One region of the Bacillus sp. 9.4 genome, then DNA from elsewhere that is predicted to be linked to it. Evidence: riboswitches for the same ligand, from Rfam matches in the RefSeq annotation. Region 1 holds a riboswitch; each other region holds the start of a gene.
The links. A riboswitch is a leader RNA that binds a small molecule or an ion and turns the genes downstream of it on or off. The one in region 1 is predicted to bind S-adenosylmethionine.
Positions count from the first base shown of each region.

Region 1 (3,772 bases):
CATGATAATGAGATGATCGGCCAAATGACAAGCATGAATGAATATGAGCTTAAGTCCGGTTATTCCTTTGAAAATGAGAAATTTTATAAGACAGCCGATGTGGTCTCTGGAGACGACGCAAAATATGTAGATTGTGACTACGAAAACGGCTGGTGTTAATGTTGGCGGTGAATTTCACTGCCTTCTTTTACAATCTGAACGTTTCAAATTTGACGCGGCAGGTGAACAAGATGAAGATGGATGAGCTGGAAAAGGTTATGATTGTCGAGGGGAAATCAGATAAAGAGAAAATCGAAAGCGTCCTGAATGAACCGGTGCGCATTATCTGCACAAACGGAACAATCAGCCAGCTGAGGCTCGAGGAATTGGCTGACGAGCTTTATGATAAAGACGTCTATATATTAGTTGATGCTGATGAATCAGGTGAGAAATTGAGAAAACAGCTGAAGCGTGAATTTAATGAAGCCTGCCATCTCCATATCGACAGAGCCTATAAGGAAGTAGCGGCTGCGCCCAGGCACCATGTCGCCTCTGTATTGCTGCGTGCGAATCTGAATGTCCATACTATTTTTCTTGAAAGAAAGTCCCGAGGTGTATAGCATGAAAGAACTCCAAGAACACGAACTTGATCATATTGAAGATGATGTGTACCTTCTATATTTATATACTCCGTTTTGCGGCACCTGCCAGCTTGCAAGCAAAATGCTGACAGTGGTGAAAGAAATGCTGCCGGATGTCGCCTTCTATCAAAACAATGTCAATTACTCTCCGACATTCGCAAAAGCGTATCAAATTGAAAGCGTCCCTTGTTTTCTGCTGTTTAAAGGCGGAAAGGTGGTCGAAAGAGGATATGCATTTCATTCCGTTTCTTATTTATATGAGCTGATCAAACAAAAATCATCTTCCGCATCCCATTTATGACATATTTCTCAGCATATCCAATGAAATTGTCGTTCGTTTTATAAAGGGGTTCTTGCGACAAAGAGAGAAATGTGTATGTATGACCAACAAATAGGAGGTTGTACATATGGAGAAAGCGGAAGTTTTAGAAGATGAGTATCAGCATCTGTTTTTAAAACCCCTTTTGAATGCCTCAACATTGCTCATTACCTTCCAAGGAGAAGCAGAAGCCTTAACCGTCTCAATAAACGAACAGGGAGAAATGAAAAAAGTTTCTCCGCCCCAAACGTCCAACCTGACCTTTTACGGAAACCAAACGGAAATTATTGATTTATTGCACGGAGACATTTCCCTTCAGCACCTGATTCGGAGCGGAAGCCTCAAAGTAAAGGGATCATTCAGGGCCCTGTTAAAACTGGAAGCCATTCTCTGGCTGACAAATGGGTTTTTTCAGAGGATTTTAAAAAATTAAAAAATAATAAATTATTATAATAGTAAAAGTTGACATCATTTATTTTATTGACATTTAATCATTCGCCGTGCTATTCTACATTAAGAATTTCCGGACGAAAAAGACTATATATTTCTCTTATCAAGAGAGGTGGAGGGAAGTGCCCTATGAAGCCCGGCAACCATCAACACTGTTGAAATGGTGCCAATTCACACGAAGCGTTCAGCTTTGAAAGATGAGAGAAAGGCATTTTATATAAGCCTTTCTGCTCAAGTGTGCAGAAAGGCTTTTCTTTTGCAGAAAAAACCGGAAGATTTCTTAGAATAGTGTTAAGGCAGGTGATTGCTTTGATCAATCTTCAGGATGTTTCAAAAGTTTACAAGTCGAAACATGGAGATGTCAATGCTGTCCAAAATGTCTCGCTTTCCATTAAAAAAGGTGAGATTTTTGGAATTATAGGATATAGCGGAGCTGGTAAGAGTTCCTTAATCCGTCTGCTGAACGGCCTTGAGAAACCAACCTCAGGAACCGTGGAAGTGGCGGGAACCAAGATTAATGAAGTAAATGGACGCGGTTTAAGAAAAGCACGCCATGAAATCAGTATGATTTTCCAGCATTTCAATTTGCTTTGGTCGCGGACCGTCAGAGATAATATCATGTTTCCTTTAGAAATTGCCGGGGTGAAAAAGAGCGAGCGGATCAAGCGCGCCAATGAACTGATTAAACTGGTAGGTTTAGAAGGAAAAGAAAAATCATATCCGTCCCAGCTGAGCGGCGGGCAGAAGCAGCGTGTCGGAATTGCCAGAGCGCTTGCAAACAATCCGAAGGTTCTCCTTTGTGACGAAGCGACATCAGCATTAGATCCGCAAACGACAGATTCAATTCTGGATCTATTGTCCGATATTAATGAAAGGCTCGGTTTGACGATTGTGCTGATTACGCACGAAATGCATGTCATCCGCAAAATCTGCAACAGAGTCGCCGTCATGGAAAACGGCAAGGTGGTCGAAGAAGGCGAGGTTCTCGATGTCTTTAAAAATCCAAAGGAACATATGACAAAACGATTTGTTCAACAGGTGACAGAGCCGGAAGAAACGAAAGAGACGCTTCAGCACCTTCTTGATGATACAGCATCAGGAAAAATGGTTCAGCTCACATTTGTCGGTGAGTCAGCTGAACAGCCTCTGATTACAGAGATGATCAGAAACTTCAATGTCAGCGTCAATATTCTGCAAGGGAAAATTTCGCAGACGAAGGATGGGGCTTACGGTTCACTGTTCATCCACATTGACGGAGACGAGGAAGAAGTGCAAAACGTGATCCGATTCATTAATGACAAACAGGTGAAAGCAGAGGTGATCACGAATGTTTGAAAAATACTTCCCGAACGTTGATTTAACTGAATTATGGAACGCGACATATGAAACACTTTATATGACGCTGATTTCTTTACTGTTTGCTTTTGTCATCGGGGTCATCCTCGGCTTGCTGCTCTTTCTGACGAGCAAAGGAAGCCTCTGGCAGAATAAAGCGGTCAACTCTGTGATTTCGGCCGTTGTTAACATATTCAGATCGATTCCGTTCCTTATTTTAATTATTTTACTATTAGGTTTTACGAAATTTTTAGTCGGCACGATCTTAGGGCCAAACGCCGCATTGCCGGCGCTGGTAATCGGCTCGGCACCATTTTACGCGCGCCTTGTTGAAATCGCGCTGCGTGAGGTGGATAAAGGTGTGATTGAAGCCGCTAAATCAATGGGCGCGAAAACGTCTACGATTATTTTCAAAGTGCTGATTCCGGAATCAATGCCTGCTCTTATTTCTGGCATTACGGTTACTGCCATCGCTTTGATCGGCTCAACGGCAATTGCCGGAGCCATTGGTTCAGGAGGCCTTGGAAACCTTGCGTACGTAGAAGGATATCAGTCTAATAACGCTGATGTTACCTTCGTTGCTACTGTGTTTATTTTAATCATCGTGTTTATTATTCAAATCATCGGTGATCTAATAACAAATATTATAGACAAACGATAAGGGAGGATTTACATTGAAAAAGCTATTTTTGGGTGCATTACTGCTTGTATTTGCAGGAGTTATGGCTGCCTGCGGTTCGAATAACGGCGCTGAATCCGGCAAGAAAGAAATTGTCGTTGCGGCAACGAAAACACCGCATGCGGAAATTTTAAAAGAAGCTGAACCATTGCTGAAAGAAAAAGGCTATACGCTGAAAGTGAAAGTGCTTAGTGATTACAAAATGTACAATAAAGCTTTAGCTGATAAAGAAGTGGACGCGAACTACTTCCAGCACATTCCTTACCTTGAGCAAGAAATGAAAGAAAACACAGATTACAAACTTGTGAATGCCGGTGCTGTTCACTTAGAGCCATTCGGTATTTACTCTAAAACATACAAATCACTGAA
Region 1 covers NZ_JBVFMU010000003.1:237,253-241,024, reverse strand. Annotated here, with positions in the region: gene ACZ07B_RS13290 (YusG family protein) at 1-159, shown strand, start outside; gene ACZ07B_RS13285 (toprim domain-containing protein) at 237-599, shown strand; gene ACZ07B_RS13280 (thioredoxin family protein) at 601-921, shown strand; gene ACZ07B_RS13275 (SCP2 sterol-binding domain-containing protein) at 1,028-1,372, shown strand; SAM riboswitch class I at 1,487-1,593, shown strand; gene metN (methionine ABC transporter ATP-binding protein MetN) at 1,699-2,724, shown strand; gene metP (methionine ABC transporter permease MetP) at 2,717-3,385, shown strand; gene metQ (methionine ABC transporter substrate-binding lipoprotein MetQ) at 3,399-3,772, shown strand, end outside.

Region 2 (3,772 bases), on a different contig from region 1:
TGGTTATTGGCGTTGTTGTCCCTGATACAATGACAATGTCCTCAAGTCCAGCTTCGGTGCTTTTGACAGCCAGCTGTGTATCCCCGCCCCCTGCTATAACCTTAGCATTTATTGAAAGGCCTAATTCGGATGCATATTCATTTGCTACCGTTCCAATTGCTGTTCCCGCTCTTACAAGAGGCGGAAGGATAGATGGAGAAAAGCCGAAAATGTCGCACATCTCTTCTGACCAAGTGTTTTGCTTCACATCAAATAGCAGGGTTTCTGTTGCCTGTGATGGTTCATATGTTAATATTCCGCTCAGTTGGTACGTCACCCAATCACTGATGCTTGTAAAGCTTGCAGTCTTTTCCCATAAAGAGGGCTGGCGCTGTTTTAATCCATAAAGCTTGAGCGCAGAAAAAAGTGCGGTTGGCAGGCGGCCTGTGCGGCTGTATATCTCTTCCCGATCGGGAATGCTCGCCTCCCACTCTCGGCCGCGATTATCGATGTTCGGCAGCCCGAGAAAAGGATTGCCGTTTTGATCAATCAAAACAATCCCCTGTCTTTGGCTCGTCGATGTCAAACCAATGATGTCAATATCACGCGAACGGGATAGCGCACGTTTTGCCAAATCCATCACCTGCTTCCACAGCACCTGAGGAGAAAAATAACGGCTGTCCGGGTAAAGCGTCTCTGTGGAATACACGATGTCCTCCCGTTCAACTGTTAGAACACTGCCAGTTACACTCACGACCGCTACCCTCGCATTGCCTGTGCCAATATCAAAAACGAGATAGCCTTTTTGTTTTTTCATTCTCTTAGCCTCCTTTCTTATACCCCTGTTTTCAGTTCGTCCTTGTTATACATTGTCGGAATATTAAGAGTTTTTTTACCCTTCCACTTTTTGAGGGCTTTATTCAGTATCGTCACGTGATGATCCTCCACTTCAAATGTTGCTCCAGCGAGATGCGGTGTTGCCAGAACATTAGGCAATGAAATCAATTCATAATCTGATTTCTCTGGAGGTTCATGATAAAAAACGTCTAATATCGCACCTCTGATTTTATGTTCTTTTAATACAGATAAAAGATCTTCACGGTTTACAACAACTGCTCTTGAAGTATTGACGAAAATCGCACTCTGTTTCATCAGATCAAAATACTTCCGATCAATAAGTCCAAGTGTTTCCTCAGTACGAGGCAGATGTACAGAAACGATATCACTGTCTGAAAACACCGTTTTAAGAGATACTTTTTCATACAACGGATGATCGTCTTGAATGTATGGATCGTAATACTTTATTTTACAGTCAAACGCAGTCAGCAGTTTTGCAATCCTTTGGCCAACCGCCCCGAACCCAATCATGCCAACCGTTTTTCCTGATAATTCATTTCCTTTAAATTTGACATAAGCCTGTAAGTAATCCCTGTCCCACTTTCCATCCTTCAGCCATTGATTCGAGACGCTGGTATGGCGGAGAAAGGTAATCACATTTCCAATAAACATTTCAGCAACGGCTTGTGCATTCCGCCCTGGTGTATAAAAAACAGGTATGCCTCTTTTTGAGGCAGCTGCCACATCCACATTGGAGGGCATTCCCCTGCAAACACCGACAAATGAAAGTTCGGGAACAGAAGCAAATACGCTGCCTGTTACCTGATCAAGCTCAGTAATCAAGCCTGTCGCATTTGTTGCTTTTAGCAACTGAATGAGTTCATCTTCCCGATATGCCCGGCCTTGTTCCTTCCAAGATTGATAAGCAACTGAGCCAAACAAGTTTTCAAGCTCTTTTCGTCCTTCTTCGTTGTACGGTGCTGTAACCAAAACCGTCATGGTGCAAAACATCCTTTTCATCGTATTTTTCATAAAAAAAATCTCTTTCCGAAGATGGAAAGAGATTCATATATAGGCGCGCTCTGTTACAGGCAGACGCCGGTATAAACCTTGCTTTCCTATCTTTCAAGCTGACGCTTGCTGGAATTGGCACAATAATGTTGCCGAGGTTTCATAGGGCCAGTCCCTCCACCTCTCTGGATAGAAAATGTTGAGTATGTAATTTTCAGAATAAAGAATACATTTATCATAAAGAAGTCTCAGATTGATGTCAATCTCTTTTTTCAGAATTGACGTTATGATCCGAAATGTTATAATTCTTACAAAATATCTAACTAGAGAGAGGAACTGGGCCATGAAATCTTTTGCCACACAACAAAACGGCATTTTCAAATCCGTTTGCTCGCTGGACTGCCCGGATCAGTGCGGATTGTTAATACATAAAAAAGACGGGAAAATCGTAAAAGTGCAAGGAGACCCTGATCATCCTGTCACAGCCGGAAACATATGCAACAAAGTCCGGAATATGACGGAGCGCATATATGATAAAAAGCGGCTTACTACACCGCTCAAACGAACAGGTGCGAAAGGCCAAGCGATATTTGAACCGATTTCTTGGGAAGAGGCAATCGATACGATCACCTCCCGCTGGAAACAGCTGATTGATGAAGAGGGAGCTGAAAGCATACTTCCTTACAGCTTTTACGGAAATATGGGGAAATTGACAGCTGAAGGAATGGACCGCCGCTTTTTTTACCGCATGGGGTCAAGCCAGCTTGAACGGACGATTTGCAGCAAAGCGGGATCTGAAGGCTATAAATATACAATGGGCATAAGCGCGGGAATCGATCCTGAGGAAACCATTCATACAAAACTATTTATTTTTTGGGGAATCAACGCGGTCAGCACAAATATGCACCAAATTACGATCGCCCAAAAAGCGCGAAAACAAGGTGCCAAAATTGTCGTGATCGATGTGCATAAAAATCAAACAGGACGTCTCGCAGATTGGTTTATTCCAATAAAGCCGGGAACCGACAGTGCACTTGCTCTTGGCATCATGCACATTTTATTTAAAGAAAATATGCATGATGAAGCATTTCTGTCCGAGTACACGGTTGGCTATGAAGACCTCCGTGAACACGTGAAACAATATGATCCTAAAAAGGTATCGACGATCACCGGTGTCAGTACCGAAGATATTTACCGACTGGCAAAAATGTACGGGGAAACCTCCCCTTCTTTTATCAGAATCGGAAACGGACCCCAGCATCACGATAACGGCGGGATGATTGTAAGGACGATTGCCTGTCTTCCGGCGATCACCGGCCAATGGCTGCACACAGGGGGCGGCGCAATTAAGCATAACAGCGGAATTTTAGAATATAACACAAATGCCTTGCAACGGCCCGACTTATTGAAAGGGCGCACCCCGAGGTCATTTAATATGAATCAGCTTGGCAAGGTGCTTTTGGAAACAGACCCGCCTATTCGCTCTCTATTTATTTACGGAACGAACCCTGCCGTCGTCGCGCCCGAAGCAAACAAAGTCAGACAGGGCTTGCTGCGGGAAGACTTGTTTACTGTGGTTCATGATTTGTTTTTAACGGAAACGGCTGCATATGCGGACATTGTACTGCCTGCAACATCCGCTTTTGAAAATACTGATTTTTACACCTCCTACTGGCACCATTACATTCAGCTTCAGCAGCCGGTGATTGAGAGATATGGGGAAAGCAAGTCTAACACTGAGGTTTTCCGATTACTGGCTGAAGCCATGGGATTCACAGATCAGGAGCTTAAAGATTCAGATGAAGAATTAATCCGCCAGGCGCTTGACCATCCAGATAATCCGCATTTGGCAGAGATTGATTACGATGCACTTGCTAAGCATTCATTTATGAAAGCGAAACGCGAAAAGCCGCTGTTTCCGGGCGAACTTCCAACGCCAAGCGGA
Region 2 covers NZ_JBVFMU010000001.1:26,999-30,770, forward strand. Annotated here, with positions in the region: gene ACZ07B_RS00115 (FGGY-family carbohydrate kinase) at 1-796, opposite strand, end outside; gene ACZ07B_RS00120 (2-hydroxyacid dehydrogenase) at 814-1,848, opposite strand; SAM riboswitch class I at 1,932-2,023, opposite strand; gene ACZ07B_RS00125 (molybdopterin oxidoreductase family protein) at 2,171-3,772, shown strand, end outside.
Region 2: linked by a shared signal. The riboswitch ahead of ACZ07B_RS00120 (2-hydroxyacid dehydrogenase) and the one ahead of metN (methionine ABC transporter ATP-binding protein MetN) in region 1 are both predicted to bind S-adenosylmethionine.

Region 3 (3,772 bases), on a different contig from region 1:
TATCGTAACAGATCAATCCTGAGCTTTTGACGCCGTCAAGCTCAAAGTATCCGTCTTCGGAACCGGCTGATAAATACAGATGCTCATCCATCAGCTGAAAAAGATGGGCTTTTCTGTACTCTTTAATGATTTGCCCTTCCTTATCCGCGATGTACATTGTATTATAAACATCAGAATTCTTTCTGACAGCGACCGATCCGGCGACAATATGAACACCATGTTTTTTTGCCGTTTTCTTCAGCCAGCTCTGAGCGGAGCGGCCGTCTTCATCAGCGAGTTCATCAAGATTGGCCAGATCATATCCGGTCGTCCATAATTCAGGCAGAACAAGAACATCAGCATGTTTGCTTTCTTTTTCGATGAAAAATTCAGCTTTTTTTATATTTTCCGAAGGTTTTCCGTATGAAATATCAAATTGAAGACAAGATATCGTCCATTTCATCTTTTTAACACCCCAAATTTTTCTTTACTTTTTTCATTTAACCATATATGATGATGGACTATCATTTCAAGATTTTTTTAGAAGGTGAGAATAGATGAAATTTGAACAGTCTCATGTATTGAAGGAATTGCCTAAACAATTCTTCGCTTCTCTGGTGCAGAAAGTGAACCGAAAGCTCGCAGAAGGACATGACGTTATCAATCTGGGACAGGGAAATCCAGATCAGCCGACTCCTGAACATATTGTTGAGGAGATGAAACGAGCTGTTGCTGATCCTGAGAATCATAAATATTCGTCTTTTCGCGGCTCATACCGTCTGAAGTCAGCGGCTGCTGCATTTTACAAAAGAGAATACGGCATTGATCTGGATCCGGAAACCGAAGTCGCTGTATTATTCGGCGGAAAAGCGGGTCTAGTCGAGCTCCCGCAATGCTTGTTGAATCCTGGTGATACGATTTTAGTTCCCGATCCGGGTTATCCTGATTACTGGTCGGGTGTCACACTTGCAAAAGCAAAGATGGAAATGATGCCGCTCGTAAAGGACAGGGCGTTTCTCCCTGATTACAGCAGCATAACCGCTGAAGTAAGGGAACAGGCGAAATTGATGTATTTGAATTATCCGAATAATCCGACTGGAGCTGTTGCTACTTCCGAGTTCTTTGAAGATACCGTGCGTTTTGCGGCTGAAAACGGAATCTGCGTCGTTCACGATTTTGCTTACGGCGCTGTAGGATTTGACGGCTGCAAGCCTTTCAGCTTTTTGCAGACTGAAGGTGCGAAGGATATCGGAATTGAAATTTACACGCTGTCAAAAACGTATAATATGGCAGGATGGCGGGTTGGCTTTGCCGTCGGAAACGCTTCGGTCATTGAAGCGATCAATCTTTATCAAGACCATATGTTTGTCAGTCTTTTCGGAGCAACTCAGGAGGCTGCAGCAGAGGCACTGTTAGCCGATCAGACGTGTGTGGCAGAGCAAAATGCCAGATATGAGAGCAGGAGAAACGCTTGGATCACGGCATGCCGGGAAATCGGCTGGGATGTAACAGCTCCCGCAGGTTCTTTTTTTGCATGGCTGCCTGTGCCTGAAGGCTATACTTCTGAGCAGTTCTCAGATCTTTTGCTGGAAAAAGCGAATGTAGCGGTTGCGGCTGGAAACGGCTTCGGTGAATATGGCGAGGGCTACGTCAGAGTCGGACTTTTAACAAGTGAAGAAAGACTTAAGGAAGCCGCTTATCGAATTGGCAAACTGAACCTGTTTACCCAAAAAAGCATTGACAAGACCTTATAACGATGGGATAATTCAAAATAATTTATAAAATCTATATTTTCTTATCAAGAGCAGGCAGAGGGACGAGCCCGATGAAGCCCGGCAACCGACTTATAAAGCACGGTGCTAATTCTTGCAGCTGGCGGCTGAGAGATAAGATTCGGACGAGAAACGAAACCTCTTTAGACGCGATTGCAGTTTGAAGAGGTTTTTTGATATGGATGAAAATGAAAGGAGCTCTGGCATGAGTGAGTTATTAGCGACATATCTCCTGACCGAACCGGGAGCCGATACAGAGAAGAAAGCAGAACAAATCGCAACAGGATTGACAGTAGGCTCCTGGACTGATCTGCCCCTTGTAAAACAGGAGCAAATGCAAAAGCACAAGGGGCGGGTGATAAAAGTTGAGGAGAGAGAGGGAACTGCTGCATCAGAAAAACAAGCGGTCATCACAATTGCCTATCCTGAAATCAATTTCTCTCAGGATATTCCGACTTTGCTGACAACAGTGTTTGGCAAGCTGTCCCTAGACGGAAAAATCAAATTAATCGATCTTCACTTCTCTGAAGCATTTAAGCGTGCACTGCCGGGACCGAAGTTTGGCGTATACGGCATCCGGAAGCTGCTGGGAGAGTTTGAGAGACCGCTGTTAATGAGCATATTTAAAGGCGTAATCGGAAGGGACCTGAGTGATATTAAAGAACAGCTCCGGCAGCAGGCGCTTGGCGGAGTTGACTTGATTAAAGACGATGAAATTTTCTTTGAGACTGGTCTAGCGCCTTTTGAAACAAGAATTGCAGAAGGAAAGCAAATATTGAAAGAAACGTATGAACAAACTGGACATAAAACGCTGTATGCGGTGAATTTGACCGGACGTACGGCTGATCTGAAAGACAAAGCGAGACGCGCCGCCGAGTTGGGAGCGGATGCGCTTTTGTTTAATGTCTTCGCTTACGGCTTGGACGTTATGCAAGGCCTTGCGGAAGATCCTGAAATCCCAGTTCCGATTATGGCGCATCCAGCAGTGAGCGGAGCGTTTACGTCTTCTCCGTTTTACGGTTTTTCTCACGCTCTTTTACTCGGAAAATTAAACCGATATTGCGGTGCTGACTTCAGCCTCTTTCCGTCTCCATATGGTTCGGTTGCGCTTCCAAGAGCAGATGCACTGGCGATTCATGAAGAATGTGTGAGAGAGGATGCTTTTAACCAAACATTTGCTGTTCCGTCAGCAGGCATTCATCCCGGCATGGTTCCGCTATTAATGCGTGATTTCGGCATAGACCACATTATTAACGCCGGAGGAGGCGTACATGGACATCCGAACGGTGCCCAAGGCGGGGGGCGAGCGTTCAGAGCCATTATTGATGCGGTCCTAGAGGCCCAGCCGATTGATGAAAAAGCCGAACAATGCAAGGATCTTAAGCTTGCGCTAGATAAATGGGGAAAGGTTGAAGCCGTATGACGACTCGAAAACCTTTTATTATTTGTGATTTTGACGGAACAATCACGATGAACGACAACATTATAAATATCATGAAAACATTTGCTCCCCCAGAGTGGGTGGCATTAAAAGACGGCGTACTTTCCAAAACGCTGTCGATCAAGGAAGGTGTCGGGCGGATGTTCGGCCTTCTGCCCAGCCGTTTAAAAGAAGAGATTACAAGTTTTGTATTGGAAGATGCAAAAATCAGGGAAGGCTTTCGGGAATTTGTAGCATTTATCAATGAGCACGAGATTCCGTTTTATGTCATAAGCGGTGGAATGGACTTTTTTGTATATCCTTTGCTTGAAGGCATTGTGGAGAAAGACCGCATTTATTGCAACCATGCTTCATTTGACAATGACTATATCCATATTGACTGGCCTCATTCCTGCAAGGGCACATGCAGCAATCAATGCGGGTGCTGTAAGCCGTCGGTCATCCATGAACTTTCTGAACCGAACCAATATATCATCATGATCGGTGATTCGGTTACAGATGTGGAGGCAGCAAAGCTGTCTGACCTATGCTTTGCAAGGGATTATTTATTAAACGAATGTCGGGAGCAAAACCTCAATCA
Region 3 covers NZ_JBVFMU010000002.1:550,771-554,542, reverse strand. Annotated here, with positions in the region: gene ACZ07B_RS09345 (carbon-nitrogen family hydrolase) at 1-442, opposite strand, end outside; gene mtnE (methionine-glutamine aminotransferase) at 537-1,733, shown strand; SAM riboswitch class I at 1,772-1,872, shown strand; gene mtnW (2,3-diketo-5-methylthiopentyl-1-phosphate enolase) at 1,957-3,174, shown strand; gene mtnX (2-hydroxy-3-keto-5-methylthiopentenyl-1-phosphate phosphatase) at 3,171-3,772, shown strand, end outside.
Region 3: linked by a shared signal. The riboswitch ahead of mtnW (2,3-diketo-5-methylthiopentyl-1-phosphate enolase) and the one ahead of metN (methionine ABC transporter ATP-binding protein MetN) in region 1 are both predicted to bind S-adenosylmethionine.

Region 4 (3,772 bases), on a different contig from region 1:
TATGACTTCCTGGAAGGGCTTGACGGTGTGGAACCGTTCATCCCGGCTGAGGGGATTCAGTTCCATAACACAAAAACGAAAGCGCGCAGCATCAAAGTGACGGGAAAACTCGATTTTACGAGCCACCCAGCGCTTGCTGATTATCAATTTTTACATGAGATTGCCGGTAACGCGACGCCAAAATTGACCATTCCCAGCCCAAATATGCTGTTTTTTGGCGAAAAGGCGGATAAAGGGATTTATGACGATCAAGAGGAATACTTTCATGATCTGGCCCAAGCGTACAAAAAAGCAATCAAAGCCTTCTATGATGCTGGCTGCCGTTATCTCCAGCTTGATGATACGTCATGGTCTCTCTTCTTTGAGGAAAAAGGCAGAGAGGTTGTCCGGGCGCTCGGCGGTGATCCAGAAACATTGCCAGCCATATTTGCCAAAACAATTAACGATGCCGTCGCAGACCGGCCTGACGATTTAACGATCACAATGCACATTTGCCGCGGCAACTTCCGCTCAACCTGGGCGGCATCAGGAGGGTACGACGCTGTAGCGGAAACGATTTTGGACGGCTTAAACCTTGACGGCCTGTTCTTGGAATACGATGATGACCGCTCCGGTAACTTTGATCCGCTCCGTTTTGTGAAGCGCAAGGATCTGCAAATTGTGCTCGGCTTGATCACATCGAAATACGGCGAGCTTGAAAATCCTGAGGATGTGAAACGCCGTATTAATGAAGCCGCGCATTTTGTCAGCTTGGACCAGCTATGCCTGAGCCCGCAGTGCGGTTTCGCCTCTACAGAAGAAGGCAACCTTCTGACAGAGGAGCAGCAATGGGCAAAGCTTCGCCATGTCATCGACATTGCCAACGATGTGTGGAGATAATCTATCATTGACAGAAATAGAAAATGTGTGAATAATAGATACTATCAGAAAATTTCATAAAAAGGTTTTCCTTATCAAGAGAGGTGGAGGGACTGGCCCTGCGATACCCGGCAACCGCTGTTTAACAGAATGGTGCTAAATCCTTTAGAGCAATGATTGCTCTTGAAGATAAGGTTGAGATTGTCACGCAAGCTCTTCCTTATCCAAAGGAAGAGCTTTTTTATATTTGAATGGAAAGAAGGAATGGACAACATGTCACAACAAACAACACCCGCAGAACAAAAATCACTTCAAAGAAAAAAACCGCCGTTTCGCGCGGATCAAGTCGGAAGCCTGCTGAGATCTGAGCCCGTTAAAAAAGCGCGGCTGCAAAAAGCGGCCGGCGAAATTACGGCTGAGCAGCTTCGCCAAATTGAAAACGATGAAATCATCCGCATTGTGGAAAAACAGAAGGAAACCGGCCTGAACGTCGTGACAGACGGTGAATTCCGCAGAGCGTGGTGGCACTTTGATTTCCTGGAAAACTTAGATGGCGTTGAGCCGTTTACTCCTGAGCACGGAATCCAATTCCATAACGTACAGACAAAAGCACGCGGCATTAAAGTCACAGGTGATATCGACTTTTCAACTCACCCAATGCTTGAAGATTATTCATTTCTCCATAGCATTGCCGGTGACGCGACGCCAAAGATGACGATTCCAAGCCCGAATATGCTGTTTTTCCGCGGAAAACTGGAAAAGGATGCGTATAAAAAAGATTATCACCTTTTCCAGCATGATGTATCCAAAGCATATAAAAAAGCGATTCAAGCGTTTTATGACAGAGGCTGCCGCTACCTCCAGCTCGATGATACAGCGTGGGCCGTTTTCTTATCAGAAAAAGGCTTAAAACAAATCGAAGCGTTCGGAACAACGCCTGATGAGCTTCGCCAGCTGTTTGCGAAATCTATTAACGACGCGATTGCAGACCGCCCGGATGACTTGACGGTAACCATGCATATTTGTCGCGGCAACTTCCAGTCCACTTGGACAGCGGAAGGCGGCTATGACGCAGCAGCCGAAACCATTTTTGACGGCTTGAATCTTGACGGACTTTTCTTAGAGTATGATGATTCACGCTCAGGCGGATTTGAGCCGCTCCGTTACGTAAAACGGTCTGATCTTCAGCTTGTTCTTGGCTTAGTGACATCTAAATTCGGTGAGCTTGAAAATCCGGATGACGTGAAACGCCGTATCGAAGAAGCATCCCGTTATGTAAGCTTAGACCAGCTTTGCCTCAGCCCTCAATGCGGATTCGCTTCAACTGAGGAAGGCAATAAGCTGACTGAAGAACAGCAATGGGCGAAGCTCCGCCATGTGGTTGAGATCGCTAATGATGTTTGGAAATAAGCAAAGAAAAAACACACTTGATTCCCTAGCGGAGCAAGTGTGTTTTTTATGTCATTGTGCGGTGTAGCCCCCATCAAGGACGACAGCCTGCCCAGTGACGCCCTTCGCCTTCTCGCTTGCCAAAAACACGGCATAATCCGCAATTTCCTTGACGGAAAGCAGTCGCTTTTGCGGCACAAGCGGAAAAATGACTTGTTCAAGTACAGAGTCGTAAGGGACATTTCTAGTTTTCGATAGATCGCTAAGCTGATTGCGTACAAGCTGGGTATCGACATAACCCGGACAGAGCGCATTGACTGTTATGCCGTGGGGCGCGCCTTCCAGCGCCCCTACTTTTGTGAGTCCAATGACGCCGTGCTTGGCGCTATTGTAAGCGGATTTCCCTGCAAAGCCGACTAAACCATTAACAGACGCGATATTAATGATTCTGCCAAACTGCTGTTTTTTCATGATCGGAAAAACATGCTTCATTGCAATAAAGGGGGCCGTCAGCATGACCTTGATCAGCTGTTCAAAGGTGTCTGTCGGAAACTCTTCAATCGGAGCGACGTGCTGAATACCGGCATTGTTCACCAGAATATCCAAGCGGCCGAATTGTTTTTGGATGACGTTCACCGTATAAGCAACTTGCGCTTCCTTTGTCACATCATACGGAATGGCCGCCGCGTCAAAGCCTTCTTCTGCAAGCTTGGAGGCTGCTTTTTCACATGCTTCCGGACGGAGGTCTGAAACGATGACGCTGGCACCTTCCCGGGCGAATTCCCTCGCGATTTCGAATCCAATTCCGCCGGCAGCCCCTGTCACCAAGGCGACTTGTTTTCTCATGTCAAACACCTTCCCATTAAGAATTGAGTACAGACTGGCTTACAGCGAAATCAGCTTCTGTTTTTTCATAAACCTCTTCAATTGTGACACCATCCTGAAGCTCCGTCAGTGTCATGCGGCCGTTCACAAAATCAAATACAGCCAAATCCGTAATCAGCCTGTGTACGACTTTCTGGCCTGTCAGCGGAAGGGAGCATGTTTTTTTCACCTTTGATTCACCATGCTTATTGACGTGCTCCATGATGACAACGATCCGTTTCGCCCCGTTGACGAGATCCATAGCGCCGCCCATCCCTTTTACCATTTTTCCCGGGATCATCCAATTGGCCAAATCCCCCTGCTCCGAAACCTCCATTCCGCCGAGAATAGCCAAATCGATATGCCCGCCTCTTATCATCGCGAATGACTCAGCGCTGTCAAAATAAGAGGCGCCCGTCACTTCAGTGATCGTTTCCTTTCCCGCATTGATCAAATCCGCGTCTTCCATTCCTTCCAGAGGATAGGGGCCGATTCCGAGCAAGCCGTTTTCCGACTGAAGCATGACGTGAACGCCATCGGGTATCTCATTTGCGACAAGCGTCGGCATTCCAATCCCGAGATTCACATTCATGCCGTCCTTGATTTCTTGTACAGCCCGTTTGACCATTCGTTTTCTCGCTTCCTTCACTTGGCCTCACCC
Region 4 covers NZ_JBVFMU010000004.1:137,750-141,521, forward strand. Annotated here, with positions in the region: gene ACZ07B_RS16475 (5-methyltetrahydropteroyltriglutamate--homocysteine S-methyltransferase) at 1-879, shown strand, start outside; SAM riboswitch class I at 948-1,054, shown strand; gene ACZ07B_RS16480 (5-methyltetrahydropteroyltriglutamate--homocysteine S-methyltransferase) at 1,132-2,268, shown strand; gene ACZ07B_RS16485 (3-hydroxybutyrate dehydrogenase) at 2,320-3,093, opposite strand; gene ACZ07B_RS16490 (CoA transferase subunit B) at 3,110-3,760, opposite strand; gene ACZ07B_RS16495 (CoA transferase subunit A) at 3,757-3,772, opposite strand, start outside.
Region 4: linked by a shared signal. The riboswitch ahead of ACZ07B_RS16480 (5-methyltetrahydropteroyltriglutamate--homocysteine S-methyltransferase) and the one ahead of metN (methionine ABC transporter ATP-binding protein MetN) in region 1 are both predicted to bind S-adenosylmethionine.